DNA from 4 places in the Massilia sp. 9096 genome. Region 2 is predicted to be linked to each of the others. Evidence: predicted binding sites of a transcription regulator. Region 2 holds the regulator's gene; each other region holds the start of a gene.
The links. The regulator LexA, encoded in region 2, represses DNA repair genes until DNA is damaged. The targets are predictions, from matches to a motif close to ACTGTATNNNNATACAGT.

Region 1: a site for LexA is predicted at 2,180-2,197, ahead of FA90_RS16830 (putative DNA modification/repair radical SAM protein). Genes of this name have one in related genera too.
Region 3: a site for LexA is predicted at 1,186-1,203, ahead of FA90_RS15565 (DNA topoisomerase IV subunit B). Genes of this name have one in related genera too.
Region 4: a site for LexA is predicted at 2,006-2,023, ahead of imuA (translesion DNA synthesis-associated protein ImuA). Genes of this name have one in related genera too.

The regions. Positions count from the first base shown of each region.
Region 1 covers NZ_JQNN01000001.1:3,895,784-3,899,542, forward strand. The annotation lists gene FA90_RS16825 (UdgX family uracil-DNA binding protein) at 1-933, opposite strand, end outside; gene FA90_RS16830 (putative DNA modification/repair radical SAM protein) at 930-2,159, opposite strand; gene FA90_RS16835 (alpha/beta fold hydrolase) at 2,389-3,198, shown strand; gene FA90_RS16840 (tetratricopeptide repeat protein) at 3,302-3,759, opposite strand, start outside.
Region 2 covers NZ_JQNN01000001.1:2,822,234-2,825,992, forward strand. The annotation lists gene FA90_RS12040 (replicative DNA helicase) at 1-87, opposite strand, end outside; gene rplI (50S ribosomal protein L9) at 312-764, opposite strand; gene rpsR (30S ribosomal protein S18) at 814-1,104, opposite strand; gene priB (primosomal replication protein N) at 1,141-1,434, opposite strand; gene rpsF (30S ribosomal protein S6) at 1,471-1,854, opposite strand; gene lexA (transcriptional repressor LexA) at 2,099-2,746, shown strand; gene FA90_RS12070 (sel1 repeat family protein) at 2,871-3,596, opposite strand.
Region 3 covers NZ_JQNN01000001.1:3,633,981-3,637,739, forward strand. The annotation lists gene FA90_RS15560 (gamma-glutamyl-gamma-aminobutyrate hydrolase family protein) at 17-982, opposite strand; gene FA90_RS15565 (DNA topoisomerase IV subunit B) at 1,323-3,323, shown strand; gene parC (DNA topoisomerase IV subunit A) at 3,337-3,759, shown strand, end outside.
Region 4 covers NZ_JQNN01000001.1:2,972,702-2,976,460, forward strand. The annotation lists gene FA90_RS12710 (DNA polymerase Y family protein) at 1-1,351, opposite strand, end outside; gene imuA (translesion DNA synthesis-associated protein ImuA) at 1,281-1,988, opposite strand; gene FA90_RS12720 (putative Na+/H+ antiporter) at 2,572-3,759, shown strand, end outside.

The DNA.
Region 1 (3,759 bases), 1.1 Mb from region 2:
GGGGTGCTGGTGGCGCTCCGGCTGGGCGTCCTCGGGCGCGATCGGGATCGTCGTGCCCTTGCGCTGGCCGACCGCCTCGTACTGGCCGACCTTGCGCGCGCCGCGCGAGGCTTCGCCGATCATGTGCGGGACGATCTTCGCTTCCGGCAGGTGCTTCCAGCGATCGGACGTGATGTGCTGGTGCATGATGCCGGCGTTCAGGCGCGCCGGGTTGAAGATGCTGCGGTAATAGGTCAGCCACAGCGCCTCGCCGTCGTCTTCCAGCTCCTGGGCATTGTGCGCCAGCGGCCCGGTCTCGTGCAGCGTCTGGCCGTCCCACAGCACGCTGGCCTCGGGCGTGGCGATCATCCAGCTGACCTTGCCCATGCGCCTGGCGAAATGTTCGGCGACCTGCGGCAGCACGTCGTGGCGCGGCTCGTACCAGGCGACGAAGCGCGGCGCGCCGGCCTCGATGGGACGTTCGCGGAATCGGATGTAGGCATGCATGTCGTGCTCCTCGCGACGCACCGCCTTGACCATGCCGTTCAGGCGCGCGCCGTCTTCGTCGGCCGGCGATTGCACGTCGTGCTCGCCCTGGGTCCAGCGCCAGATCACGCGGTACAGGAAGGCCCAGCGGTCGGGCACGCGGCAGCAGGCGGCCGATTGCAGCATCTCCATGAACGAACGCGGGATGTGCGGCGCGGGCCTGGTCGGCGCGTCTTGCGCCGAGGCCGGCGGTGTGGGCACATTATGCGAGGGCGCGGCAGGCGGCGGCGCACTCGAGAACAGGTCGCCGGCCAGCAGGTCATCGCGCTGCGGCGCCCCCCAGGTGACCTGCTCGGGCGCGACGCCGTGCATCAGCAGGTCGCGCGCGGCGTCGCGCCACTGCGCGAAGTTCTCGACCGGCAGCGCCTGGCCCTGAAGTACCCGTTGCGCTGCCGACCCGCCGCTCATGCCGCCTGCAGTTCCGGCCACAGGTTCATCTGCTGCGGCGCGTCGGCCATGTTGCGGCGCAGGTGTTCGGACGAGGCCATGCCTTGCGCCGGCTTGTAGTCGGCGGTGACGACGAAGGGCGCCAGCTTTTTCAGGCTGCAGCGCAGGCGCGACAGATCTTCCCAGCGGATGCGGCGCAGCCGGCGCAGGTCGATCAGGCGCTTGGCCGAGCGCAGGCCGATGCCCGGCACGCGCGCGATCATGGCTTCGTCCGCGCGGTTCAGGTCGAGCGGGAAGTGCGCGCGGTTGGCCAGCGCCCAGGCCAGCTTGGGGTCGATGTCGAGCGCCAGGTTGCCCGCTTCCGGCATGATTTCGCCGGCGGTGAAGCCGTAGCCGCGCATCAGGAAGTCGGCCTGGTACAGGCGGTGCTCGCGCAGCAGCGGCGGCGGCGCCGAGGGCACGCTCGACGGACTCTGCGGGATCGGGCTGAACGCCGAGTAATACACGCGCTTGAGCTTGTAGCTGCCGTACAGCGTCTGGGACGTACTCAGGATGGTGTGGTCGTCGCTGGCGTCGGCGCCAACGATCATCTGCGTGCTCTGGCCGGCCGGCGCAAACACCGGCGCCTTCGGGTGATCGTCCTTTTCGTCGAGCTTGGTGCGGATCGAACCCATCGCCAGCTTGATCGTGTGCACGTTCTTTTCCGGCGCCAGGCGCGTCACGCTGTCCTGGGTCGGCAGCTCGATGTTCACGGACAGGCGGTCGGCGTATTTGCCGGCCAGCTCGATCAGGCGCGGATCGGCGTCGGGAATCGTCTTGAGGTGGATGTAGCCGCGGAACTGGTGCTCCTCGCGCAGGCGGCGCGCGACCTCGACCAGCTGCTCCATCGTGTAGTCGCTCGACTGGATGATGCCCGAGCTCAGGAACAGGCCGTCGATGTAGTTGCGCAGGTAAAAATCCTGGGTCAGCTTGACCACCTCGTCGACCGAAAAACGCGCGCGCGGCACGTTCGAGCTACGCCGGTTGACGCAGTACTGGCAGTCGTACACGCAGAAATTGGTGAGCAGGATCTTGAGCAGCGAGACGCAGCGGCCGTCCGGCGTGTAGCTGTGGCAGATGCCCATGCCGGTGGTCGCGCCCAGGCCGTCCTTGTCGACCGAGTCGCGCTTGGGCGCACCGCTGCTGGCACAGGAGGCGTCGTACTTGGCGGCATCGGCCAGGATCTCGAGCTTGTCTTTGAGTTCCATCGAACAGTCAGCAACCGCATACTGTATAAAACAACAGTATATCGCAGCCGCCTCGCCGTCGACCGTGCGCGTACGCACAGCGCCGGGTCAAAGGGCGGACAGGCCGAACATTCGCCACAAAAATGCGGTTAACATGTATGCTACGGGCAACAAAACCTTGAAAGGATCGGGCGTTACGGCGATCATTGCATCTGCTGTAACATTGGCAGCGAATCCTGCCGGAGAGTTGATGTCCATTCAAATCCGCAACAACGTCCACATTGCCGGCGCCGGCGCCGGTCCCGCCACCGTGATCTTCACGCATGGCTTCGGTTGCGACCAGACCATGTGGCATTCGCTTGCACAGGTTTTCGCATCACGTTACCGGATCATCACCTACGACCTGGTCGGCAGCGGCGAATCCGACCGCCTCGCCTACGACCGCAGCAAATACGCCAGCCTGCACGGCTATGCCCAGGACCTGATCGAGATCGCCGACGTCTACGCGGACGGCCCGGTGGTGCTGGTCGGGCATTCGGTCGGCGCCATGATCGGCCTGCTGGCGACGATCGACGCGCCCGGCAGATTCGCGGCCCAGGTCATGGTCGGCCCCTCGCCGTCCTTCATCAACGACGGCGACTACACCGGCGGCTTCACGCGCGACGAGCTCGACGAGCTGCTGTCGCTGATGGACTCGAACTTCGTCGACTGGGCCAATTACCTGGCGCCGGCCATCATGGGCGCGCCCGACCGCCCCGAGCTGGGCCGCGAACTGGCGCGCAGCTTCCGCAACAACGACCCGGCCATCGCGCGCCAGTTCGCTCGCGCGACCTTCTATGCCGACCACCGCGCCGACCTGCCCAAGTCGACCGTGCCGGCACTGATCCTGCAATCGAGCGACGACTTGATCGCACCGCGCGCAGTCGGCGATTACATGCTGCGCCACCTGCCCAACGCCACCCTGGAAATCGTCGACAACGTCGGCCACTGCCCGCACGTCAGCGCCCCCAGCACCATCGGCCAGGCGATCGGCGGCTTCACCAACCGGATGCTGGCCTAGCCGGCAAAGGTGGTGGCAAGCAGGCGGTGGATGCCGCGCAGCGCCACGTACGGGCCGGTGACGAGCACGCCGGCCATCGTCGGCCGCAGCTCCCCCAACTCGATCATGCCGCTCCCACATGGCGGTGCGCCTGCGCCAGCAGCGCCGGCTCCATGCGCGCGGCGACGCGCTGGATGTAGCTGTTGGCCGCCGCCAGCCCGGCCGCGCCGGCGCGGTGCAGCCACGCATAGGCTTCGACCAGGTCGCGCACCACACCCTGGCCCGAGGCGTACATCACCCCGATGTTGAACTGGGCGCGCGCATGGCCCTGGCGCGCTGCGCACAGGTACCAGAAATGGGCGGCTTCGTAGTCGCGCCCGATGCCGTGGCCGCTGTCGTAGCGCAGCCCGAGCGCGAACTGGGCCAGCGCATGGCCCTGGTCGGAGGCGCGCCGATACCAGTCGTAGGCCTGGCGCGGGTCGACCGTGCCGCTGTCGTCGCGGTCGAGCAGCTGGCCCAGCGCGTACTGGGCCGGCGCGTAATCCTGGTCGGCGGCCTGGCGGTACCAGTAGCGCGCCTGCA
Region 2 (3,759 bases):
CAGGCCGCCGATGACGGACTGTTCTGCTTCGATGGAATGCGGTGGGATGCGGAGCGACTCGATCTGCGGGTCTGCTGGGGTATTCATGACCGTCATTATACCTTTTACGGGCAGTCGACTGAAATGATTGGTGAGTTTCCGAAAATAAAAAAGCCGGGTCGAACCCGGCTTTTTCATTCCAACAACAGCAGAGGAAACTCGAGAAACCGTAGCGAGCGGAAGCAGTGGTGGCCGAGAAGCGCAGCCGTACTTACGGTACGGCGAGCATCGCAGGCCGCCAATGCGACGCGCAGTAGGTTTATCGAGGTTCCTTAAGCGGCTTCGCCGACGACTGCGACGGTGACATCAACCACGACGTCGGTGTGCAGAGCGACCGAAACCGGGTGCTCGCCGGTGGTCTTCAGCGGACCGGTCGGCAGACGCACTTGCGCCTTTTCGACGGCGAAACCTTGCTTGGTCAGGGCTTCGGCGATGTCGAAGTTGGTCACCGAACCGAACAGGCGGCCGTCCACGCCGGCTTTCTGGGCGATGGTGACGGTCATGCCGCTCAGCTTCTCGCCTTGTGCCTGGGCAGCGCCCAGCTTCTCGGCGGCGGCTTTTTCCAGTTCGGCGCGCTTGACTTCGAACTCGGCCACGGCAGCCTGGGTGGCGCGGCGGGCCATTTTTTGCGGGATCAGGAAGTTACGTGCGTAACCGTCCTTGACCTTGACGACGTCGCCCAGGTTGCCGACGTTGACGACTTTTTCCAGAAGGATAACTTGCATTTATTTTCTCCAGTAATCTGACGATGCTTGTGTACGCGGACGACGCCGATTAAGCGTTGTGCAGGTCGGTGTACGGCAGCAGGGCCAGGTAACGTGCGCGCTTGATCGCGGTGTCCACTTGGCGCTGGTAGTGCGCCTTGGTGCCGGTCAGGCGAGCCGGCATGATCTTGCCGTTTTCCTGGATGAAGTCCTTCAGGGTGTCGACGTCTTTGTAGTCAACCTGTTCCACGCCTGCAGCGGTGAAGCGGCAGAACTTCTTGCGCTTGAACAGCGGGTTCTGCTGTTTGCGCTTGAGTTTTTCTTTGGCTTTGTTTTTGTCGAACTTTTTACCGAATGCCATTTGAGGCTCCTGTATCTAAAAACGTGCGCGCTTTATTTAAGCGACGCCACTGAAATCAATGATGTGAAACACAAGGGCTTTGCTGTTGCGGTTCTTGCGCGCCAAAAACCCCTTGAAGCGGTGCACCGCGCCGAGTTCGGCGCTGGCGAACCGGCCGGAGATTTCTCCGGCGGCGACCGCCGCGATCTCGAACTCGACCGACCGTTCCAATCCCGCTTCCATCTGCTGCGACCCGTGCTGCAGGGTGCCGCTGACGATGGGGATGCCGGCCGGGGTGTAGCGCAGGGTATCGCGTTCGGCGATGCTTGCGACCAGCAACAGCTCGTTCACTGCCCTTTCGCGCTCGCTAATCGAAATGAGCGAGAATTAAGCGTTGGCGGCCGGAGCAGCTGCCTGCTCGGCGCGGTGGCTCTTGGCGGCGTCTTCGCGCTGGACCGACTTCATCATCGGCGACGGGGCGGTTTCGGCCTTCTTCGTCTTGACGGTCAGGTGACGCAGCACGGCATCATTGAATTTGAATGCGGTTTCCAGCTCGACCAGGGTCTCGTTGTCGCACTCGATGTTCATGCAGATGTAATGTGCCTTCGGCAGATTGTCGATCTGGTAAGCCATCTGGCGGCGGCCCCAGTCTTCGACGCGGTGGATGTTGCCGCCGCGCGAGGTGACCGTGGTCTTGTAGCGCTCGATCATCGCCGGAACTTGCTCGCTTTGGTCCGGGTGGACGATAAACACGATTTCATAATGACGCATATAACACTCCTTGAGGACGTTTAAACAGATGCCCACCTCGGCGTCAGGACGAGTGTGGGAAGGGAAAGCCCGACATTATAACGCAAAAAACGTCAAGGCCCAAATGCTTTGTGGATATGCCATCCCGATTACGCCCTTTTGTCTTTAGGTCAAAAAAAACCACGAAAACCCGTGCTGCCCCTTGCGCGCCGCGCCATACTGTACAAAAATACAGCTTGTCCAGATCCAACGAAAGCAAACCCCCATGCTGAAGCTCACTGCACGGCAAGAACAGATTCTCAACCTGATCAAGGAAGCCATCGACAACACCGGCTTCCCGCCGACCCGCGCCGAAATCGCGCAGGAACTTGGCTTCCGCTCGGCCAACGCCGCCGAGGAGCACCTGCAAGCCCTGGCGCGCAAAGGCGCCATCGAGATTTCGCCGGGCACCTCGCGCGGTATCCGCCTGGTCGGCCCGGCCGCCGAAGCCGCCCCGGCGCCGCTGCCCATGATGCCGCCGCCGCACCTGATGTCCCTGCCCCTGGTCGGCCGCGTGGCCGCAGGTTCGCCGATCCTGGCCCAGGAACACGTCGAGGCCAATTATTCGGTCGACCCGGCCATGTTCTCGAGCAAGCCCGACTTCCTGCTGAAGGTCAAGGGCTGGTCGATGCGCGACGCCGGCATCTGCGATGGCGATTTCCTCGCCGTCAAGAAGGTCGATTCGGCCAAGAACGGCCAGATCGTCGTCGCGCGCATCGGCGAAGAAGTCACCGTCAAGCGCTACCGCAAGACCGGTGCGACCATCGAGCTGCTGCCGGAAAATCCGGAGTTCTCCATCATCACCGTCAATCCGCAAACCGACGAGTTTGCGCTCGAGGGCCTGGCGGTCGGCCTGCTGCGCTCCTGGCACTGAGCGGTATTCAGGCCGCAGCCGCGCCGGCCCCATGCCGGCGTATGACGCATAGTTATAACGCGTACAACGACAACGGCCCGCTAACCGCGGGCCGTTGTGGTTTGCAGGGCACAGCGCAGCGCGATCAACGCTTGGCGTCGACGTCGGGCGGCGGTGCGCTGTTGACGATGTCGTTGTGTTCCTTGACCCAGCTCTCGGTCGCAATGCGCCAGGCATTGTAATCGGCCAGCACCATGTTGCCGGCGACCTTGATGTCCTCGGCAGCGCGCTCGCCGACGTCCTTCAGGTGCGCCTCGGCGCGCTCGGTTTCTTCCTTGGTCAGCAGCGGCGCGATATCCTTGGGAATCAGTTTGGTCAGCGGCAGGGATTCGTTGAGGTGGACGACCGCGCGGTTGTGGCAGGCTTCCCAATCCTTCATCTTGGCGCTGTAGCGCTCGATGTCTTCGTTCACCTTCGACACCGAGGGAAAGCGCGGCGCCGGGCAGCGGTAAGCGCCGCCGCTCAGGTCGGCGCCGTCGTATTGCGTGAGCCAGTAGTCGATGTCGGCGCGATGCTCGCCGCGCTTTTTCATCATGTCGAGCGAGGCGATCGCCACCTTGTTGCCCTTCGCCGCCGCCTTGCCCCACCACAGCGCCGCCTTGTCGGCGTCGACCGCGCCGGCTTCGCCGTAAAAATACATCTCGCCCAAGTGCTGCTGGGCCATCACGTTGCCGGCGTTGGCCAGTTTGGTGTACTTCTGCAACGCTTCGGGATAAGCCTTCTTGGCGAACAGGGCGTCGGCGTCGGACAACTCGTCGGCCGAGGCAGTGCCGCACAGCAGGAGCGCGGCGCACAACAGGACTGTCTTCATGGCGGTTTTGCGTTTGAGCATAATTCAAGGAAATGCGAGTGTGCGGCTATCTTACGCGCCAGCAATGGTGCCGTCAGTATTTATCGGACGTCAACTTATGCATCCGGAAACAATACGGTACACACGCCTTCGCTTTGCGACTCTATACTTGCTTGATCGTTAT
Region 3 (3,759 bases), 810 kb from region 2:
CCTGATCAGGTACGTTTTACAACCGGGTTTCACGCGCCGCTCGCAAGAACGCATCCAGCACCGGCGTGCAATCCAGCAGCGCCGTCCCCTTGGCACGATGAAACTCCGGATGCCACTGCAGCCCCATCACGAACGGCGCACGCTGGTAACGGATCGCCTCGACCACCCCATCCGGATCCGACATCGCCTCGACCAGGATGTCGCGTCCCAGGTCCTTCACGGCCTGGTGATGGATCGAATTGACGGTCGGCCGCCGCTGGTCGGGAAACATCTTGCCCAGCGAGGAACCGGGCGGGAACACGATCGCATGCCGGTGCGCGTCGTAATCCTCGTGTACATGGGCCTGGGCCCCGGGCAGGTCGGTCGCGACGTCCTGGTACAGCGTGCCGCCGAACGCGACGTTGATCAGCTGGCAACCGCGGCAGATGCCCAGCACCGGCTTGCCGGCTTCGACGAATTCGTGCAGCAGCTCGAGCTCGTACACGTCGCGCGCGCGGTCGCCGCTCCATTCGGGGCGGCTCGGCGATTCGGCATAGGTCGTCGGCGAGACGTCGGCCCCGCCCTGCAGCACCAGACCGTCCAGGTGGCGCGCGTAGTGGCGCAGCGTGATGTTGCTAGGATGAAGCAGCCCGCTGGTGTTCACGGTCGGCACCATGAAGACCAGCACGTCGCGCGACATCACCCATTGCGCGATCGACTCTTCCAGGTACTGCAGGTTCTTGCTGCGCAGGCCGACGGCGCCCGGCTCGGGGTGGTAGATGCGCGCCGAGACGCCGATGCGCAGCGTGCGCCGCATGAAGTCGCGGCCGAGGCGGTCACCGAGTGCGCGCCAGCGCGAGCGCAGCACGCGGCCGGCCAGGCTCCAGGGCGTGTCGCCCGGACGCAGATAGCGCGAAGCGCCGCCGCCGGCGCGCCGGTCGGGCACGCGTGGCGGGCCGGCCTTGTCGGCGCTGCCATTGTCGTCTGCGTTGTCCTCTGCCATGATTTAAATATAGCCCTGCCATGGCCGCGCACGATTCGGAATCGAAAAAATGGCATCCCGGCAGCGGTGACAGGGCCGTGAAAACTTGCGGCAACGCGCTTCGCCCCCATCTTGCAGAGTGCGCCCGAGCCCGTGCGCATTCGTGACAACCTTGAGAAAACGCACATTCATCGCTTGCAAACTTGCGCCCGACAGGCAAAAATACTGTATTTCCATACAGTCTTATCGCGTCGAACCACGTTGCATAGCCGCCAAGACGGCCCGGTGCCTCATTTTTTGACGTTCCCATTTCCGCGCGACAAGATAGAATGCGCAGCATTCGATTGATTGAATATCCAGCATGGCCACCAAAAAGAATCCGACCGATTACAGCGAATCATCCATCCGTGTCCTCAAGGGACTGGAGCCCGTCAAGCAGCGTCCGGGCATGTACACCCGCACGGAAAATCCGCTGCACATCATCCAGGAAGTGATCGACAACGCCTCCGACGAGGCGCTGGGTGGCCACTGCAAGAACATCGACGTGACGGTGAACGCCGACGGCTCGGTCACGGTCGAGGACGACGGCCGCGGCATCCCGGTCGGCGTCCACCCGGAAGAAGGCGTCTCGACCGTCGAGATCGTCTTCACGCGCCTGCACGCGGGCGGCAAGTTCGACAAGGGTTCGGGCGGCGCCTATGCGTTCTCGGGCGGCCTGCACGGCGTCGGCGTGTCCGTCACCAATGCGCTGTCCAAGCGCCTGGAAATCACCGTCTGGCGCAAGGATGACCAGGGCAACGGCATGCACAAGCTGGCCTTCGAAGCCGGCGACGTGGTCGAACCCCTGAGCTCCGCGCCGGCGGAACGCGGCGGCAAGAAGAACGGCACGCGCGTCACCGCCTGGCCGGACGGCAAATACTTCGATTCGCCCAACATCCCGATGGCCGAGCTGCAGCGCCTGCTGCGCTCGAAGGCCGTGCTGCTGCCGGGCGTGACCGTCACCCTCAAGAACGAAAAGACCGGCGACGTCCAGACCTGGCGCTACGACGAAGGCCTGCGCGGCTACCTGACCGAAGCGCTGGCGCAGACCGCCAACAACGGCCAGACGCTGATCCCGCTGTTCGAAGGCGCGCAGTACGCGGCCGGCGGCGACGACGGCTTTGCCGAAGGCGAAGGCGCGGCCTGGGTCGTGGCCTGGACCGAGGAAGGCGCCGTGGTGCGCGAATCCTACGTCAACCTGATCCCGACCCCGAGCGGCGGCACCCACGAATCCGGCCTGCGCGACGGCCTGTTCGGCGCCGTGAAAAACTTCGTCGAGATGCACTCGCTGCTGCCGAAAGGCGTCAAGCTGCTGCCCGAAGACGTGTTCGCGCGCGTCTCGTTCGTGCTGTCGGCCAAGGTGCTGGACCCGCAATTCCAGGGCCAGACCAAGGAGCGCCTGAATTCGCGCGACGCCGTCAAGCTGGTTTCGACGTTCACCAAACCGCCGCTCGAGCTGTGGCTGAACCAGCACGTCGAATACGGCCGCAAGCTGGCCGAACTCGTGATCAAGCAGGCCCAATCGCGCCTGCGCTCGCTACAGAAAGTCGAAAAAAAGAAATCTTCGGGCGTGGCCGTCCTGCCGGGTAAGCTCACCGATTGCGAATCGACCGACATCACGCGCAACGAACTGTTCCTGGTCGAGGGCGACTCGGCCGGCGGCTCGGCCAAGATGGGCCGCGACAAGGAATACCAGGCGATCCTGCCGCTGCGCGGCAAGGTGCTCAACACCTGGGAAACCGACCGCGACCGCCTGTTCGCCAACAACGAGATCCACGACATCGCGGTGGCGATCGGCGTCGACCCGCACGGCCAGGACGACAATCCGGACCTGACCGGCCTGCGCTACGGCAAAATCTGCATCCTGTCCGATGCGGACGTCGACGGCTCGCACATCCAGGTCCTGCTGCTGACGCTGTTCTTCAAGCACTTCCCGGCCCTGTTCCGCAACGGCCACGTGTGCGTCGCGCGTCCGCCGCTGTACCGCGTCGACGTGCCGGCGCGCGGCAAGAAGCCGATCCAGAAGCTGTACGCCCTGGACGACGGCGAACTGCTGGCCATCGAAGACAAGCTGAAGAAAGAAGGCTTGAAGCAAGGCAGCTGGGGTATCTCGCGCTTCAAGGGCCTGGGCGAGATGAACGCCGAGCAGCTGTGGGAAACCACGATGAACCCGGACACCCGGCGCCTGCTGCCGGTGGCCTTCGGCGACTACAACCTGCAAGAGTCCTCGGCGCGCTTCAACATGCTGATGGGTAAAGGCGAAGCCGCCGCCCGCCGCGCCTGGCTGGAAGAACACGGCAACGAGACCGAAGCGGACATCTGAACCAAACTGAACCATGACGCAAGCGAACCTCTTCGAACAACAAAACGAGCCCGCCGGCGACGCCGGCGAGACGCTCACCCTGTCCACCTTCGCCGAACGCGCCTACCTCGACTACGCGGTCTCGGTCGTGAAAGGCCGCGCGCTGCCGGACGTGGCCGACGGCCAGAAGCCGGTCCAGCGCCGCATCCTGTACGCGATGCACGAACTGGGCCTGGGCCCGACTGCCAAGCCGCGCAAATCGGCGGCCGTGGTCGGCGACGTGCTCGGTAAACTGCACCCGCACGGCGACCAGTCGGTCTACGACGCGCTGGTGCGCATGGCCCAGGACTTTTCGCTGCGCTACCCGCTGATCGACGGCCAGGGCAACTTCGGCTCGCGCGACGGCGACGGCGCGGCGGCGATGCGCTACACCGAAGCGCGCCTGACGCCGATTTCC
Region 4 (3,759 bases), 150 kb from region 2:
AGCCGTAGAACGGCCGGTGCTCGCGCATCAGCAGGGCGATCGGCTTGGCCAGCAGCCAGGTCGGGCGCGGCAGCGTCATACCGTCGGGCGGGAGCTGGGCGTTGCCGGCCTTGTCGCGGATGCGGGTTTGCGATTGCGACTGCACCGGCACCCACACATTGGCCTGCTCGGGCCGATAATCGGCGCTGGGCACGGCCTGCAGCACGTTGTCGGGGCCGAGGCGCGCGATCAGCAGCTCCAGCATGCGCACCCGGTCTTCCTCGCTGCCGCCCGGCTCGGGAAACAGCGAATCGCTCACGGGCGCCATCGGCTGCACCTGCTGCGCTTCCAGCGCCAGGCCGATCACCGGCGCGTCCAGCGCCAGCTTGGCCAGGCGTTCCTTGAGCAGGCGCACCAGGTGCTCGTCGCGCCAGGCCGGCTCGGCCAGCGCGACTTCGACGCAAGTGGGCGGACGCGCGATGCGGCCGCGCTCGTGCTCGAGCTTGAGCACGATGCGCTCGACCGCCAGCTGGCGCGCGACCAGCCAGCCGACCAGCTGCAGCAGCAGGCGCCGGCCGCCCTCGAGCAGCAGCTCGGCGTCGTCGATGCGGTCGAACAGTTCCAGGCGCGCATGGAAGGCTTCCGGCGCCTCGATCCATTCGTGCAGCTCGGGCGCCAGGCCATAGGCGGCGTCGAGCAGGTCGAGCAGCGCGCGGCCGCAGCGCCGCTGCAGGCCGGGCCGCGGCAGGCGCTGCAGCTCGCCCAGCGTGCGGCAGCCCAGGCCCTCGAACCAGTCGGCGAACGGGCGCGCCGGCGGCGCCAGCGTGACCGGCAGCCGGTCGAGGCGGCGCGCCAGCGAAGTCATACGCAGCGGCCGGCCCGCGATCGCGCGCGCGTTCGCGCCCGCACGAGCGTGTCCGCCCGCCCCCGCGCGCGCGAGCAGCCAGGCGCCGCGCGCGGTGGGCGAGCAGGACAGCGTGGCGGAAAAACCGAGCGCCGCCACGACCGCCAGGATGCGCCGGCACAGCGCGCGCACGCCGCCGAACAGGCGCAGGCTGGCGCCGACGTCGAGCAGCAATGTCGCTTCCTCCGCTTCGGCCACCTGCGGCGTGAATTGCAGCAGCGCCAGCGCCACCGCGAACAGCGCCTCGGCCTCGCGCTCGGGCGCGCGCTCGTGCAGCTGCGCCTCGGGCATCAGCATCAGCACGCCGCCGCGGCGCATGCCGATCTGGACGCCGGCCGCGCGCGCGCACGGAGACGCGGCCAGCACCCGTTCATGCTCGAGCACGACGCCGCCGGCGTCAGTGCACCAGCTGGGGCTGAAGACCTCGAGCGACAACCGGGGCAGGTGCAGGCCGATCCACAGACGCATGGCGATAGGACAGGTAGGAAGACAATGGGAGGAACAGCGGCGCATCGCGCTGCGGTCCCCGGCGTTTGACGAAATCGATCTCGATGCCGCCGGCCTGCGGCCGCAGCGCCAAGCGCAGCGGCGCCGGCGAGGCGTCCTGGCCGGCCGCCAGCGGACGCAGCATGAAGAACAGGGTCTCGCCGTACTGGGCCGCCAGGTGCAGGCGGCGCAGGGCGTCGCTGCGAATCTGGTTTTGCCAGCACAGCAAGGCGCCGCAACTGCCGCTGCGCAAGACCTGCTCGGCGGCCCACAGCACGTCGGCCGTGCGGTTGGCGCGCAGCCAGAGCAGCTGCGACGGCGCTACCCCAAGCGCGGCCAGCGCCAGCGCCTGCGGCGGATGCGGCGGCTGCAGCAGCACGATGCGGCGCTTGGCGACCGCGGCCAGGGCCGGGCGCAGCAGGCGCATCTCGCCGATGCCGGGCTGCTGCAGCAGCAGATCGACCAGCGCGCCGGTCGGCCAGCCGCCGCCCGGCAGCTGGGCCGAGAGCGCGGGGTGGCCGGTATCGACGCAGCGCATGCCGGCGCGCGCCAGTTGCGAGGCGCGCCAGAGCGACGGGTGCAAGGACTCCGGCGCAGATGTAGACTCTGAGCAATTCATAGATGATGCAAAGCAATACTGTATGTTTATACAGTACTCGCATCATCATGTTTTGGCAAGGTTTATCTTTTGGAATGCTGGGCTGAGCAGACCGGTTTTGTGCTCACGCAAGGTACTTGCCTGCGCAAGGACGCTTGCCGTGCGCGCCTTTGCACCCGGCGACCGGCGCGATCGCTACGCACGGAAGTGAATGCCGGCAGCGTATTTTCCGGCTTGTCCGGACTGGCGATGTCGTTCGGCTTCGCTCCAGCGCGCAGCCAGACGAGCTTTGCCACGATACTGACCAGGATCGCCAGCGTTCCAAACATCGCCAATAAAGCGTTAAGCATTCCACCCTCACATGACGTTGACTGAAATTGCGCAAATGCATGAGCTTTTCACGAAAAACGCCGGCGCGACGGGTGTTGAGACAAACAATGACCGCGCGGATCATGCTGGCGGCATGCGCGGTGCAGGGGCCATATGCACGAGCACGGCTACGCAGGCTGCCAATCAATGAAATAATAGCGATATTTACATTGTTGTTTCCTATCATGACTCACATCCGCAACCGCCACGACAAACCAAACGGAGCCGCCGCCGCATGACCACGACCATGCAGACCATCGGCCTGGTCCTGTTCGCGCTCGCCCTGGTGCACACCTTCGCCACCCACCTGTTCGAGGTGCTGGCGCACCGCCATCCGCGCCACGCCGGGCTGTTCCACCTGCTGGGCGAGGTCGAAGTCGTGTTCGGCTTCTGGGCCTGCGTGCTGATCGCGGCGATGGCGCTGGTCGACAGCGGCGGCGCGGCGATCGACTACGCCGAGTCGCGCCAGTACGGCGAGCCGCTGTTCGTGTTCGTGGTGATGGTGGTGGCGGCCTCGCGTCCGGTGCTCGAGGCCGTGCGCGCGCTGCTGCATATGCTCGCGCGCGTCTGCGTGCGCGTGGCCGGGGTGCGCATCGAGATGGCGCTGACCTGGCTCGGCCTGGCGCTGGTGCCCCTCGCCGGCTCGCTCATCACCGAGCCGGCCGCGATGACGCTGGCGGCGCTGTCGCTGGCGCCGCTGGTGTTCCGCCAGGGGATGCCGGAATGGCTGAAGTACGCGGCGCTGGGCGTGCTGTTCGTGAACGTCTCGATCGGCGGCACGCTCACCGCCTACGCCGCGCCGCCGGTGCTGATGGTGGCCGATGCCTGGGGCTGGGACAGCGGTTTCATGCTGGGTCGCTTCGGCTGGCGCGCGCTGATCGCGGTGCTGGTCAACGCCAGCGTGGCGACGCTGCTGCTGCGCCGGCATCTGCAGTCGCCCGCCACCTCGGCGGATGCGGGCGCCGAGGCCGCCGATACGCGACGCCCGGTGCCGCTGCTGGTGACGCTGATCCACCTGGCCTTCCTCGCCGCGGTGGTGCTGCTGGCGCATCACCCGGTGCTGTTCCTCGGCCTGTTCATGCTGTTCCTGGGTTTTACGCAGGCCTACCAGCGTTACCAGGACCCGTTGATCCTGAAGGAAGGCCTGCTGGTCGGCTTTTTCCTGGCCGGGCTGGTGGTGCTGGGCGGAATGCAGCAATGGTGGCTGCAGCCGGTCGTCTCCAGCCTGGAGCCGACCGCGCTGTTCTTCGGCGCGCTCGGCCTGACCGCGATCACCGACAACGCCGCCCTCACCTACCTCGGCTCGCTGATCGCCGGCCTGGGCGAGCATCAGCAGTACATGCTGGTGGCCGGTGCGGTCGCTGGCGGCGGGCTGACCGTGATCGCCAACGCGCCCAATCCGGCCGGCGCGGCGCTGCTGCGC